Regions from separate parts of the Kitasatospora sp. NPDC058492 genome, predicted to be linked through region 1. Evidence: predicted binding sites of a transcription regulator. Region 1 holds the regulator's gene; the other holds the start of a gene.
What was found. The regulator HspR, encoded in region 1, represses chaperone genes until heat shock. The targets are predictions, from matches to a motif close to TTGAGNNNNNNNNNCTCAA.
Positions count from the first base shown of each region.

Region 2: lon (endopeptidase La) is a predicted target of HspR. The motif match lies at 4,272-4,290, and genes of this name have one in related genera.

Region 1 covers NZ_JBHXMU010000010.1:122,959-129,302, reverse strand. Annotated here, with positions in the region: gene dnaK (molecular chaperone DnaK) at 1-1,394, shown strand, start outside; gene grpE (nucleotide exchange factor GrpE) at 1,391-2,026, shown strand; gene dnaJ (molecular chaperone DnaJ) at 2,250-3,407, shown strand; gene ACFWPI_RS09855 (heat shock protein transcriptional repressor HspR) at 3,415-3,939, shown strand; gene ACFWPI_RS09850 (hypothetical protein) at 4,134-5,141, shown strand; gene ACFWPI_RS09845 (hypothetical protein) at 5,689-6,315, shown strand; gene ACFWPI_RS09840 (LuxR C-terminal-related transcriptional regulator) at 6,323-6,344, opposite strand, start outside.
Region 2 covers NZ_JBHXMU010000016.1:30,528-36,871, forward strand. Annotated here, with positions in the region: gene ACFWPI_RS13095 (multifunctional oxoglutarate decarboxylase/oxoglutarate dehydrogenase thiamine pyrophosphate-binding subunit/dihydrolipoyllysine-residue succinyltransferase subunit) at 1-541, opposite strand, end outside; gene ACFWPI_RS13100 (cell wall metabolism sensor histidine kinase WalK) at 824-1,954, opposite strand; gene ACFWPI_RS13105 (response regulator transcription factor) at 2,047-2,784, opposite strand; gene ACFWPI_RS13110 (rhomboid-like protein) at 3,347-4,144, shown strand; gene lon (endopeptidase La) at 4,313-6,344, shown strand, end outside.

The sequences.
Region 1 (6,344 bases):
AGCCGACCGCGGCCGCCCTGGCCTACGGCCTCGACAAGGACGACCAGACCATTCTGGTCTTCGACCTCGGCGGCGGCACCTTCGACGTCTCCCTGCTGGAGATCGGCGACGGGGTCGTCGAGGTGAAGGCCACCAACGGTGACAACCACCTCGGTGGTGACGACTGGGACCAGAAGGTCGTCGACCACCTGGTCAAGGTCTTCCAGGCCGGCCACGGCGTCGACCTGTCCAAGGACAAGATGGCCCTGCAGCGTCTGCGCGAGGCCGCCGAGAAGGCCAAGATCGAGCTGTCCTCGTCCTCCGAGACCTCGATCAACCTGCCCTACATCACGGCCTCCGCCGAGGGCCCGCTGCACCTGGACGAGAAGCTCACCCGCGCCCAGTTCCAGCAGCTCACCTCCGACCTGCTGGAGCGCTGCAAGGTCCCGTTCCACAACGTGATCAAGGACGCCGGCATCTCGCTCTCCGAGATCGACCACGTCGTCCTGGTCGGCGGCTCGACCCGCATGCCCGCCGTCGCCGAGCTCGTCCGCGAGCTGACCGGCGGCAAGGACGCCAACAAGGGCGTCAACCCGGACGAGGTCGTCGCCATCGGCGCCGCGCTCCAGGCCGGTGTCCTCAAGGGCGAGGTCAAGGACGTCCTGCTGCTCGACGTCACCCCGCTGTCCCTCGGCATCGAGACCAAGGGCGGCATCATGACCAAGCTGATCGAGCGCAACACCACGATCCCGACCAAGCGCTCCGAGATCTTCACCACGGCCGAGGACAACCAGCCGTCCGTGCAGATCCAGGTCTACCAGGGCGAGCGCGAGATCGCGGCGTACAACAAGAAGCTGGGCATGTTCGAGCTGACCGGCCTGCCGCCGGCGCCGCGCGGCCTGCCGCAGATCGAGGTCACCTTCGACATCGACGCCAACGGCATCATGCACGTCGGCGCGAAGGACCTCGGCACCGGCAAGGAGCAGAAGATGACCGTCACCGGCGGCTCCGCGCTGCCGAAGGACGACATCGAGCGCATGATGCGCGAGGCCGAGCAGTACGCGGAGGAGGACCACAAGCGCCGCGAGTCCGTCGAGACCCGCAACTCCGCCGAGCAGCTCGTCTACTCGACCGAGAAGTTCATCGCGGACAACACCGACAAGCTCCCCGCCGACGTCAAGGCCGAGGTCGAGACCGCCATCGGCGAGCTCAAGGAGGCCCTGAAGGGCGAGGACATCGCGAAGATCCGCGAAGCCTCGGAGAAGGTCTCCACCACCGCGCAGAAGCTCGGCCAGGCGCTGTACGCCAACGCCGACGCCGCCGCCCCGGCCGGCGAGTCCGCCCAGGCCAAGGACGACGACGTCGTCGACGCCGAGATCGTGGACGACGAGAAGCCCAAGGGCGGTGCGGCATGACGGACAAGCCGCAGGGCGGCAAGCCCGGCGACGACTCCGCCGCCGACGAGGCTGTGATCAAGGCCGCCGAGGAGGCCGCCGCAGCCGGCGCCGCCGACTCCGGCTCCGGTGCTGGCTCCGACGAACTCGCCACTGCCAAGCGGGAGTCGGCCGAGCGCACCGCCGACCTGCAGCGTCTGCAGGCCGAGTACCAGAACTACCGCAAGCGGGTCGAGCGCGACCGGCTGACGGTCCGCGAGATCGCGGTCTCCAACATCCTGGAGTCCCTGATCCCGGTGCTCGACGACATCGGCCGCGCCCGCGAGCACGGCGAGGTCACCGGCGGCTTCAAGTCCGTCGCCGAGTCCCTGGAGACGGTCGTCGCCAAGCTGGGCCTCCAGCAGTTCGGCAAGGAGGGCGAGCCCTTCGACCCGACCATGCACGAGGCGCTGATGCACAGCTACTCCTCGGACGTCACCGAGGACACCTGCGTGCAGATCCTCCAGCCCGGCTACCGCATCGGCGAGCGGATCATCCGCCCCGCCATGGTCGCCGTCGCGGAGCCCCAGCCGGGCACCCAGACCACGGCCGCGCCCGACGGCGAGGCGAAGTCCGGGGACGCGGACAAGTCCGACGGTGGTTCGGACAGCTGACAACCTGTGACAGCTGACAACCAGTGCGCTGCGGAGTCGTACGCCGGCCAGAACGGCGGCCGACTCCGCAGCGCGCTGTCAACAGCGCCCGGTGGAGCGGCTGTTGACAGCGCAGCGAGGATGGACATCGGGAGGTGGCGGCAGCTATGAGCAAGCGCAGCGAGCGAATCGTTGAAAGGCGCGTGTTGCGCGGAGCGGCTGCCGAGCGGAGCGAGGTGGACGCATGAGTGGCAAGGACTACGTGGAGAAGGACTACTACAAGGTCCTCGGCGTGCCCAAGGACGCCACCGCCGCCGAGATCAAGAAGACCTACCGCAAGCTCGCGCGCGAGTTCCACCCGGACGCCAACAAGGGCGACGCCAAGGCCGAAGACCGCTTCAAGGACATCTCCGAGGCCTACGACGTCCTGTCCGACGAGAAGCGCCGCAAGGAGTACGACGAGGCCCGCAGCCTCTTCGCCAACGGCGGCTTCCGGGCCGGCGGCCCCGGCCAGGGCAACGGCAGCTACAGCTTCGACTTCGGCGACCTCTTCAGCGGCAGCCAGAACACCGGCAGCGGCGGGCTCGGCGACGTCTTCGGCGGACTCTTCAACCGCAGCGGCGGCCGGCAGGCCCAGCCCCGGCGCGGCGCCGACGTCGAGACCGAGGTGACCCTCGCCTTCGACGAGGCCGTCGACGGTGCGACCGTCCCGCTGCGGATGACCAGCCAGGCCCCCTGCCGCACCTGCAACGGCACCGGCGCCAAGTCCGGCACCACCCCGCGGGTCTGCCCGACCTGCGTCGGCGCCGGCACCGTCAGCCGCGGCCAGGGCGCGTTCGCGCTCTCCGAGCCGTGCAAGGACTGCCGCGGGCGCGGCATGATCGTCGATGACCCGTGCGTCGACTGCCACGGCAGCGGCCGGGCCAGCTCCGCCCACACCATGCAGGTCCGCATCCCGGCCGGCGTCCAGGACGCCCAGCGCATCCGGCTCAAGGGCAAGGGCGCCCAGGGCGAACGCGGCGGACAGCCCGGCGACCTCTACGTCACCGTGCACGTCGACCCGCACCCCGTCTTCGGGCGCAAGGGGGACAACCTCACCGTCACCGTCCCCGTCACCTTCCCCGAAGCCACCCTCGGCGCCACCATCGAGGTGCCCACGCTGAACGGGCCGGCCGTGAAGCTGAAGCTGCCCCCCGGCAGCGCCAACGGCCTCACCATGCGCGCCCGCGGCAAGGGCGCCACCCGCAAGGACGGCACCCGCGGCGACCTCCTCGTCACCGTCGAGGTCGTGGTGCCGCGGCACATCACCGGGGACGCGCTGAACGCCCTGGAGCAGTACCGCGAGGCCACCGCCTCCGACGACCCACGAGCCGCCCTGTTCCGGGCGGCGAAGGGAGCGTGACGACCAGATGATCCCCAACAGTCCCATCGGCCCCGGCATCGGTGAAGGCCTGCCCGGCGTCGGCGACGGCCTGCCGGGCGACGGCCGCCGCACCCGGCGGCCCACCGCCCCGCCGCAGTACGTCCTCACCGAGGACACCCCGGTGTACGTCATCTCCGTCGCCGCCGAGCTCTCCGGCCTGCACCCGCAGACCCTCCGCCAGTACGACCGCCTCGGTCTGGTCAGCCCCGACCGCACCGCCGGCCGGGGCCGCCGCTACTCCGCGCGCGACATCCAGCAGTTGCGCGAGGTCCAGCGGCTCTCCCAGGACGAGGGCATCAACCTGGCCGGCATCAAGCGGATCATCGAGCTGGAGAACCAGGTCACCGCGCTCCAGTCCCGCATCGGCGAACTGGTCGACTCCCTCGACGGCGCCACCAGCGCCCTCCAGCAGCGCGAGGCCGCCGTCCACGCCTCCTACCGCCGCGACCTCGTCCCCTACCAGCCGCCCACCCAGTCCAGCGCCCTGGTCGTCTGGCGCCCCAAGCGCTGAGACTTGGCTGAACACCTCCGGCCGCCGGCTCCCCTCCGCCCGGGGGGTGCCGGCGGCTTGATCGTGGTGAGAGAGTGCTGTCGAACAAATCTGGCCGCCCTCACCGATGCCACCCGATCTGGCATGCTGCACTGCGATTCCGGTATTGGTGCCCGGCAGGTAGTGCAGACACGGCCACGGCAAGGAGCCCGCAGATGAGTGGACGAGAACAGCCCGGTACCGCCGCGATTGGGCCCTCCGTCCTCTCGAAAGAAGCGCGGGAGCTGTATCTGGCGGTCATCCGCGAGAACGGGCGGTTTCCGAAGGACTCCGACCTCGCCAAGGCGGGCGGGGCCCAGGAGGAGTTGGTGGCGATAGGCCTTCTGGTCGCCGACACCGACGAACCCGGTGTCCTCGTCGCGGTCGACCCTCAGCAGCTGTCCGAGAGCCTCTCCGTGACCTGGCAGCGCCAGGCACTCGACCTGCTCACCCGCGCGTCGGCCCTCGCCACCGATCTCCACGACCTGACGGCCGCCTACCACTCACCGGAGCAGGCCGGCGGCGCGATCGAGTACGTGCGGGGAAAGGTGCTGATCAACCAGCGGGTGCAGCAGATCGTCGCCAGCGCCTCGGAGGAGATCCTCGCCGCCCAACCCGGCGGGCCGCGCCCGTCCGAGGCGCTCACCGGCATCCTCGCCCGCGACCTCGAAGCCCTCCGCCTGGGCATCACGCTCAGGACGATCTACCACCCGAGCACCCGGTACCACGCTCCCACCAGGGAGTACGTGGCCACGATAACCAAGGCCGGCGGACGGTTCCGGACGCTGGAGGAGCCCTACACGCGATTGATCGTCATCGATCGCCGAATCGCGGTCATCCCCATCGCCGAGGACCTCAATCTGGCCGCCTTCGTGCACGATCGGGCCGTCATCAGCTACCTGATCAGCGAGATCTTCGAGCGGAACTGGAGCCGGGCGCTGGACTTCGACGGCGCGCGCGCCGTTCCGCAGCAGGTGGTCTCCGGGATGCGGCAGACGATCATCGACCTCATGCTCGAAGGCGTGAACCACCGGGTGATCGCCCGCAGACTCGGCATCAGCGAACGGACGCTCGCGCGGCACCTGGCCGAGATGCGCGACGAGCACAATGTCGAGTCGCTGTTCCAACTCGGGTACGCATTGGCCCGGAACAGCGTTCCGACCGACTCCGACAGCTATCACTGACCAAGCGTCGCGGCGGTCTCAGTTCCAGATCGTGTCATTGGCCAGCGCCATGGTCTGAGGCGCTGCCGCATCGTGGGAAACCCCGATGTTCCAGATCGTGTCGTCAGCCGGGCTCGAACCGCTCCCGATGAAAAGCGCCAGACCCACAACGACTGGAACCAGGACAAATCGCACCACCCGGCGTATCCGAGACATGGTGCCCCCTCTCTTTGTTTAAGACTTGGCGCGGGTACCCAGCCATTGTTTCGAACAACCTGCCACATAATGCCGCAAGCCCATGCCGGAAGCCAGGGGGCCTGCTACCCCAGTGCGTCATCTCTCTGCCAGGCATCGAGATGACACCACGGCTCTGTGGACGGTGGCGACGGTCGACAGAGACGATCAGTGCACTCCCCAACCCCTCTCGCGGGAGGGGGAAGACGGGGACACCACAAACAACATGTCCATGACTAGTTCGTTTCGACCACAACGAATGCACAGCAGCATTCCGATAGTCACCACCCAACGGGGCGATCGGCCTGGTTGGCACCTATCCCCGGAGTCGACAATGAGTGAGCCCTACCTGCGAGAGCACGCCGGACAGACCCCCGAGGGCCGGCGTGCGCGTGTGTTCCTGGCCGCGCCGCTGATGCGGCTGACCGGGCCCGCGGACAGTGTGGTGACGCTCGCCAGCCGGACGCGGCTGACGACGCTCCGCACCACCCTGCTCCGCAGCGGTGCCGCCGTGTACAGCGCGCACCACAGTGATGCCTGGACCGTCGCCGGGCAGGCGCCGGAGCCCCGGGTGCCGTCCGACTTCCGGGCCCTGCAGTCCGCGGACCTCGTGTTCGCCTACGTCGGGGCGCCGCTGTCGGCCGGGGTGAGCCTGGAGCTGGGGTGGGCGTCGGCGCTGCGGAAGCCGATCGTCCTCCTCGTCGACGAGGCCATCACGCACAACCCGCTGATCGCCACCATCGAGCAGGTCGCCCCCGTCCTGCCGCTGGTCTTCGACGACACCTGGTCGCAGGAGGCCCTCAACCACACCGTGGAGACCGCGCTCGACTGGGCCGGCATGGCGCTGTCCCTGCGCGAGGGCTTCTGGACCGCCCCCGGTGAGCAGTTCAACGTCCCCCGGCAGCAGCCCCCCGTCGTCGGCCGGGCCGGCTACTGGCCGACCAGCGCCGCCACCGGCTGACCAGCGCTCACCCATCGGGCTCCCCCGTC
Region 2 (6,344 bases), on a different contig from region 1:
TGCGGTTGTCGATCAACAGCTTCGCGGGCACCGCGCGGACCGAGGTCGCGGTCGGCACCTCCAGCGAGGCGTCCATGTTGGTGGCGACGGCCTTGGCCGGGCCGCGCAGCTGGATCAGCTCGGGGCCGGCGGGCGCGTCCGCCGCGGCGGCGGCCGGAGCGGCCGCAGGGGCCGGGGCGGCGGCCTTGGGGGCCGGGGCCGGAGCCGGGGGCGCGACGGGAGCTGCGGCGAGCGGCGCGGGCGCCGGCGCCGGAGCGGCCGGGGCGGCCGGTGCGGCGGGGGCGGTCGCGGCCGGAGCAGCAGCAGCGGGCGCGGGGGCAGCGGCAGGGGTCGGCGTGGGGCCGGCCTGGGTCGCGGCCTGGGTCACTGGGGTCACCTCGGTACCGGGCTTGTAGTCGGCGAAAAAGTCCCACCAGGCTCGGTCGACCGAGTTCGGGTCCTGGAGGTACTGCTGGTAGATCTCATCGACGAGCCACTCATTGGGACCGAAGCCAGTGGAGCTAGCCGAGCTATTGGGGGTTTCAGGGGACTGTGGCGACACGGCGGCAACCGCCCTCTTCCGCTTCCTTTTGGGATGTTTGGACAGCGGGGATTAAGGCTACGCCCCTGACCAGTGATCGCGCAGTCCCCGGGCCCCAGGCGTCGCCCAGATCACAGTCCTGACCTGCAGTTTGGCTGAAAATGTGCGTTAGAAAGCCGTATCTGAGGGGAAGCGATCACGCCCACCCATAGGGCATATCCGGGCAAAACCGGACAAAGGCGCATGTAGATCATCCAATGATCTTCGTGTACGTCTGTGTCGCTTCTGTGACACATCCGACCCTCAGCGCTGCCCCGGCAGCCGGACCTCGATCCGGCAGCCGCGCGGCGACTCGGCGACCGCGATCCGACCTCCGTGCAGGTCCACCGCCCAGCGGGCGATGGCCAGGCCGAGGCCGGTGCCGCCGTCCGAGCCGGGCCCCTGGGCGGTCGCGGTGCCGCTGCGGCTGAACCGCTCGAACACCCGGCCGCGGTCGGCCGGCGGGATGCCCGGGCCCTCGTCCTCGACCTCCAGCAGCAGGCCGCCGGGCCCGCCGTCGGGCCGCGCGCGCACCGTCACGGTGCCGCCGGGCGGGGAGTGCTTGCAGGCGTTGTCGACCAGGTTGGCGACCACCTGGTGGAGCCGTTCCGGGTCCGCCACGCCGGTCAGACCGGTCGGGCTGACCTCCAGCGCCAGCCGGACGTCGCCGCGCCGGGAGAACGCCCCGCCGGCCGTCGCGCCGTCCACGGTGACCCCGCGCAGCACGCCGTCCAGGAACTCGCGCACCTCGAAGGGGCGGGCGTCCAGGTCGACCACGCCGTCGTCGATCTTGGAGAGGTCCAGCAGGTGGGTGACCAGGCGGCCGAGCCGCTCGGTCTGCTCCAGGGCGGCCCCCAGGGTCGCCGGATTGGGCTGGACGACGCCGTCCACCACGTTCTCCAGCACGGCGCGCAGCGCGGCGATGGGCGTGCGCAGCTCGTGCGAGACGTTGGCGACCAGCTCGCGGCGGTGCCGGTCGGCGGCCCCCAGGTCGGCGGCCATCTGGTTGAAGGTGGTCGCCAGCTCGCCGATCTCGTCGCGCGAGTTCACCTCGACCCGGCGGCTGTAGTCGCCGGAGGCCATCGCGCGGGCGGCGGCCGTCATCTCGCGCAGGGGGGCGGTCAGCCCGTGCGCGAGGAACTGCATGAAGAGCAGCGAGGCGATCATGGAGAAGACCATGATGATCCGGATCTGGGTCTCGGACCGGATCGCCACGACGACCATGCCGGTGGCCAGGAAGACGGAGACGATCACCAGCAGGGCGAGCTTGCCCTTGATCGAGCGGACCGGGTCGAGCGGCCTGATGTCGGCCCAGACCCGGCGGGCGGCGCGGGCGGCCAACGTCTGCGACCGCGTGCCGCCGGTGTCCCCGTTGCGTTGCTGTGGAAAGGTCATTGGTCCCCTGTGATCCCCGCGTACGTCCCCCGCGTGGTGCGCGGCAGTTCGGGACACGGGCCCCCCGGAGGCCCGTCGCCCGAGGCTCGCCGCTAGGAGAGCGGGGCCTCCAGCGCGTACCCGACGCCGTGGACGGTACGGATCCAGCTCGCGCCGATCTTGCGGCGCAGCGCCTTGACGTGGCTGTCCACGGTGCGGGTGCCGGACGCGTCCGTCCAGTCCCAGACCTCGGCCAGCAGCTGCTCGCGGGTCAGCACGGCGCGCGGCTGCGCGGCCAGGCAGGCGAGCAGGTCGAACTCGGTGGGCGTCAGGTGGACGTCGCCCGAGGCGAGCCGGACCCGGCGCTGCACGTGGTCGATCTCCAGCTCGCCGAAGCGCAGCGAGCCGAGCGCGGGCGTGCGGGCCGCCTGCTGGGCGCGCTCGACGCGGCGCAGCAGCACGTTGACCCGGGCGGCCAGTTCGCGCATCGAGAACGGTTTGGTCATGTAGTCGTCGGCGCCCACGCCGAGGCCGACCAGCAGGTCCGTCTCGTCGTCGCGCGCGGTCAGCATCAGCACCGGCACCGGGCGCTGCGCCTGGATCCGGCGGCACACCTCAAGGCCGTCGAAGCCGGGCAGCATGATGTCGAGGACCACCAGGTCCGGCTGCCAGGTGTGGAAGCCGTCGACCGCGCCCGGCCCGTCGTGGGCCACGGCGACCTTGAAGCCCTCCGCGCCCAGCCGGGCCGCGATCGACTCCGCGATCGTCGGCTCGTCCTCCACCACCAGCACTCTGCGTTGGCTGCTCACCGTGCCGCCGCTGTGGTTGTTGTCCTGCTGAAGTTCTGTCACGGTCACGCCACCGCCCCCAGGGCTGCGGGCCGGCCACCTGTGGGGATGGCGGGCTCCGCTCGTAGTCTTGTTCCGTCGTGGACTGTGCCGGGTCCGCCGTCCCGTCGTGCGTGCGGGTCGGCGGGCGGATTGTCGCCCGCCCACTTCTCCCGCGCACTTCGCAGCGTACGGACAGCGGATGCCTCCCGGCAGGTGGACCGGACGTTTCCGGCCCGTGGGCCGGCTGTCGGGCCGCCCTCGGAGCCCACTGCACGAGTGGGCACGGGCCGATACCTTACCCGGCGATTTTTCTCTGCGTAACGGTACGTATGCAGTCGAGTTGACGCCAAGTCGCCGGTCAGAGCCCCTGCCGGCGCGCCCGCCGGAAGAAGGTCTGGACCAATATCGGGAATCCGGTCGACCGGTTTCCTGACGGTCTTCACCGGCTTTTCTCAGATGCCTCTCAGAACCTCGACGTAACGTGGCCACGACAACGCCCCGCAGGGCGGGATCCGCGGCGCGCGCCGGTACGTTGGGCACCTGGTGAGGGGCCGGTGGCTGCCGGCGTGGAGCGGAGGGCGGCATGGCTGGACTGCGGCGAGGTGCCGGACGGGTCGGGGCGTCGCCCGCCGGCCCGCCGTACGGCATGCTCCGGCACGGTCTGCGCACCGGCGTCGTCGAGTGGCTGCTGGCGCGGGTGCCGACACCCCGGCGAAACCCCTTCACCCTCGGCTATCTCGCCGTGGTGGGCGCCACCACGACCTTTGCCAAACTCGCCGATCCGGAACTCGTGCAGCGGCTGCAGGAGGCCTCCAGTTCCGACGGCCACAACCTCCTGCAGCACCCCCTGCGTGCGCTGCTGCTCAGCGGTTTCTGGGTGGCCGGCGAGGTGTGGATGCCCTACCTGTGGGGATTCGCCGTCACCCTCGCGCCGCTGGAGCGCCGGATCGGCCCCGCCCGGGCGGCGGCGGTCTTCGCGATCGGGCACGTCACGGCCACGCTGCTGTCCCAGGGCGTGGTGATCACCGCGGTGGAGACCGGGCGGATGGAGACCGCGGCGCTGGACTACCTGGACATCGGCGTCAGCTACGGCGTGCTCACCTGCCTGGGTGCGGTGGCCGGGCTGCTGCCGTGGCGCGGTCGGCTGGTCGCGCTCGGCGGCGCCGGGCTGCTGATCGCCGAGCAGATCCTCACCGAGCGGGACCTGGTCACCGCCGTGGGGCACCCCGCCGCGGTGCTCACCGGGGTGGCGCTGTGGCGCTGGCTGCGCCGGGCCCAGGCCCGCCGGCCGCGGCCGAAGCCGCGGACGCGCCGGGTCGAGGCGCCGGCCGCGGGCTCCTCGCCCGCGCCGGGCGGCGCTCCGGTCCTGGACGCGCGCTGACCCTTCCGGGTGCCGCTCCCGCGTGCTTTTGACGGCGCTTCCCGCACCCTCCCCCCGTTCGCTCCACACCCTCCTCCTGTTCGCTCATGGCGAACACCGCCCCGGGAACATCCGGCGCACGCCAGGCCTTAGTCAGGTCGACTCAACTTCACTGACTGGGGAGAGATCATGGCATCGACGTCCACACCGCTCACCCTGCCCGTGCTGCCGCTCGACGACGAGGTCGTCCTGCCGGGCATGGTCGTCCCGCTGGACCTGAAGGACACCGAGGTGCGCGCCGCGGTCGAGGCCGCCCGCGCGGCGGCCACCGGCACCGGCAAGCCGCAGGTCCTGCTGGTCCCGCGGGTGGACGGCTCGTACGCGGCGGTCGGCACCCTGGCCACCGTCGAGCAGGTCGGCCGGCTGGCCGACGGGGAGCCGGCCGCGCTGGTGCGCGCCGTGCGCCGGGTCCGCATCGGGGTCGGCACCACCGGCCCCGGCGCCGCCCTCTGGGTGGAGACCACGCCCTTCCGGGAGTCCTCGGTGGACACCCCGGTGGCCGGCCGGGCCGCCGAGCTGGTCAAGGAGTACAAGGCGCTGTCCACCCAGTGGCTGCGCAGGCGCGGCGCCTGGCAGATCGTCGACCGGGTGGCCCAGATCGAGGGCGTCGGCGAGCTCGCCGACAACATCGGCTACGCGCCCTTCGCCACCGCCGAGCAGAAGCTCAAGGTGCTGCTGGAGGCCGACCAGGTCGCCCGCCTGGAGTACGCGCTGACCCTGCTGCGCGACCACCTCGCCGAGGAGGAGGTCAACGACACCATCCGCAAGGACGTCGAGGAGGGCGTGGCCAAGCAGCAGAAGGAGTTCCTGCTCCGCCGCCAGCTGGAGGCCGTCCGCAAGGAACTGGCCGAGCTCAACGGCGACCCGGCCGACGAGGAGGGCGACTACCGTGCCCGGGTCGAGGCCGCCGACCTGCCCGAGAAGGTCCGCGACGCGGCCCTCAAGGAGGTCGACAAGCTGGAGCGGGCCTCCGAGCAGTCCCCCGAGGGCCCCTGGATCCGCACCTGGCTGGACACCGTCCTGGAGCTGCCCTGGAACGAGCGCACCGAGGACGCGTACGACATCGCCGGTGCCCGCGCCGTGCTGGACGCCGACCACGCCGGCCTCGCCGACGTGAAGGACCGCATCGTCGAGTACCTCGCGGTGCGCAAGCGCCGGGCCGACCAGGGGCTCGGACTGGTCGGCGGCCGGCGCGGAGGCGCGGTGCTGGCACTCGTCGGCCCGCCCGGCGTCGGCAAGACCTCGCTCGGCGAGAGCGTGGCCCGCGCCATGGGCCGCACCTTCGTCCGGGTCGCGCTCGGCGGCGTCCGGGACGAGGCCGAGATCCGCGGCCACCGGCGCACCTACGTCGGCGCGCAGCCCGGCCGGCTCGTGCGGGCGATCAAGGAGGCCGGCTCGATGAACCCGGTCGTCCTGCTCGACGAGATCGACAAGGTCGGCTCCGACTACCGGGGCGATCCGGCCGCCGCCCTCCTGGAGGTGCTGGACCCGGCGCAGAACCACACCTTCCGGGACCACTACCTGGAGGTCGAGCTCGACCTCTCGGACGTCGTCTTCCTCGCCACCGCCAACGTGCTGGAGGCTATCCCCGAGGCGCTGCTCGACCGGATGGAGCTCGTCCGCCTCGACGGCTACACCGAGGACGAGAAGGTCGTCATCGCCCGCGACCACCTGCTCCCGCGCCAGCGCGAGAAGGCCGGACTGGGCGGCGAGCAGGTCAGCGTCGACGAGGCGGTGCTGCGCCGGCTGGCCGGGGAGTACACCCGGGAGGCCGGCGTACGGAACCTGGAGCGCTCGATCGCCCGGGTGCTGCGCAGGATCGCCGCCCAGGCCGAGCTCGGCGAGCGCGAACTGCCCGCCGCGATCGGCCCGGACGACCTGCGCGCCCTGATCGGCCGGCCCCACCACGTGCCGGAGGCCGCCCAGGCGCCGGCCGAGCGGCGCACCGCCGTCCCCGGCGTGGCCACCGGCCTCGCCGTGACCGGCGCCGGCGGCGACGTCCTCTACATCGAGGCCTCGCTCGCCGACGCCGAGACCGGCGGCACCGGGCTCACCCTCACCGGGCAGCTGGGCGACGTGATGAAGGAGTCCGCGCACATCGCGCTCTCCTACCTGCGCTCGCGCGGTGCCGAACTGGAGCTGCCGGTCACCTCGCTGCGCG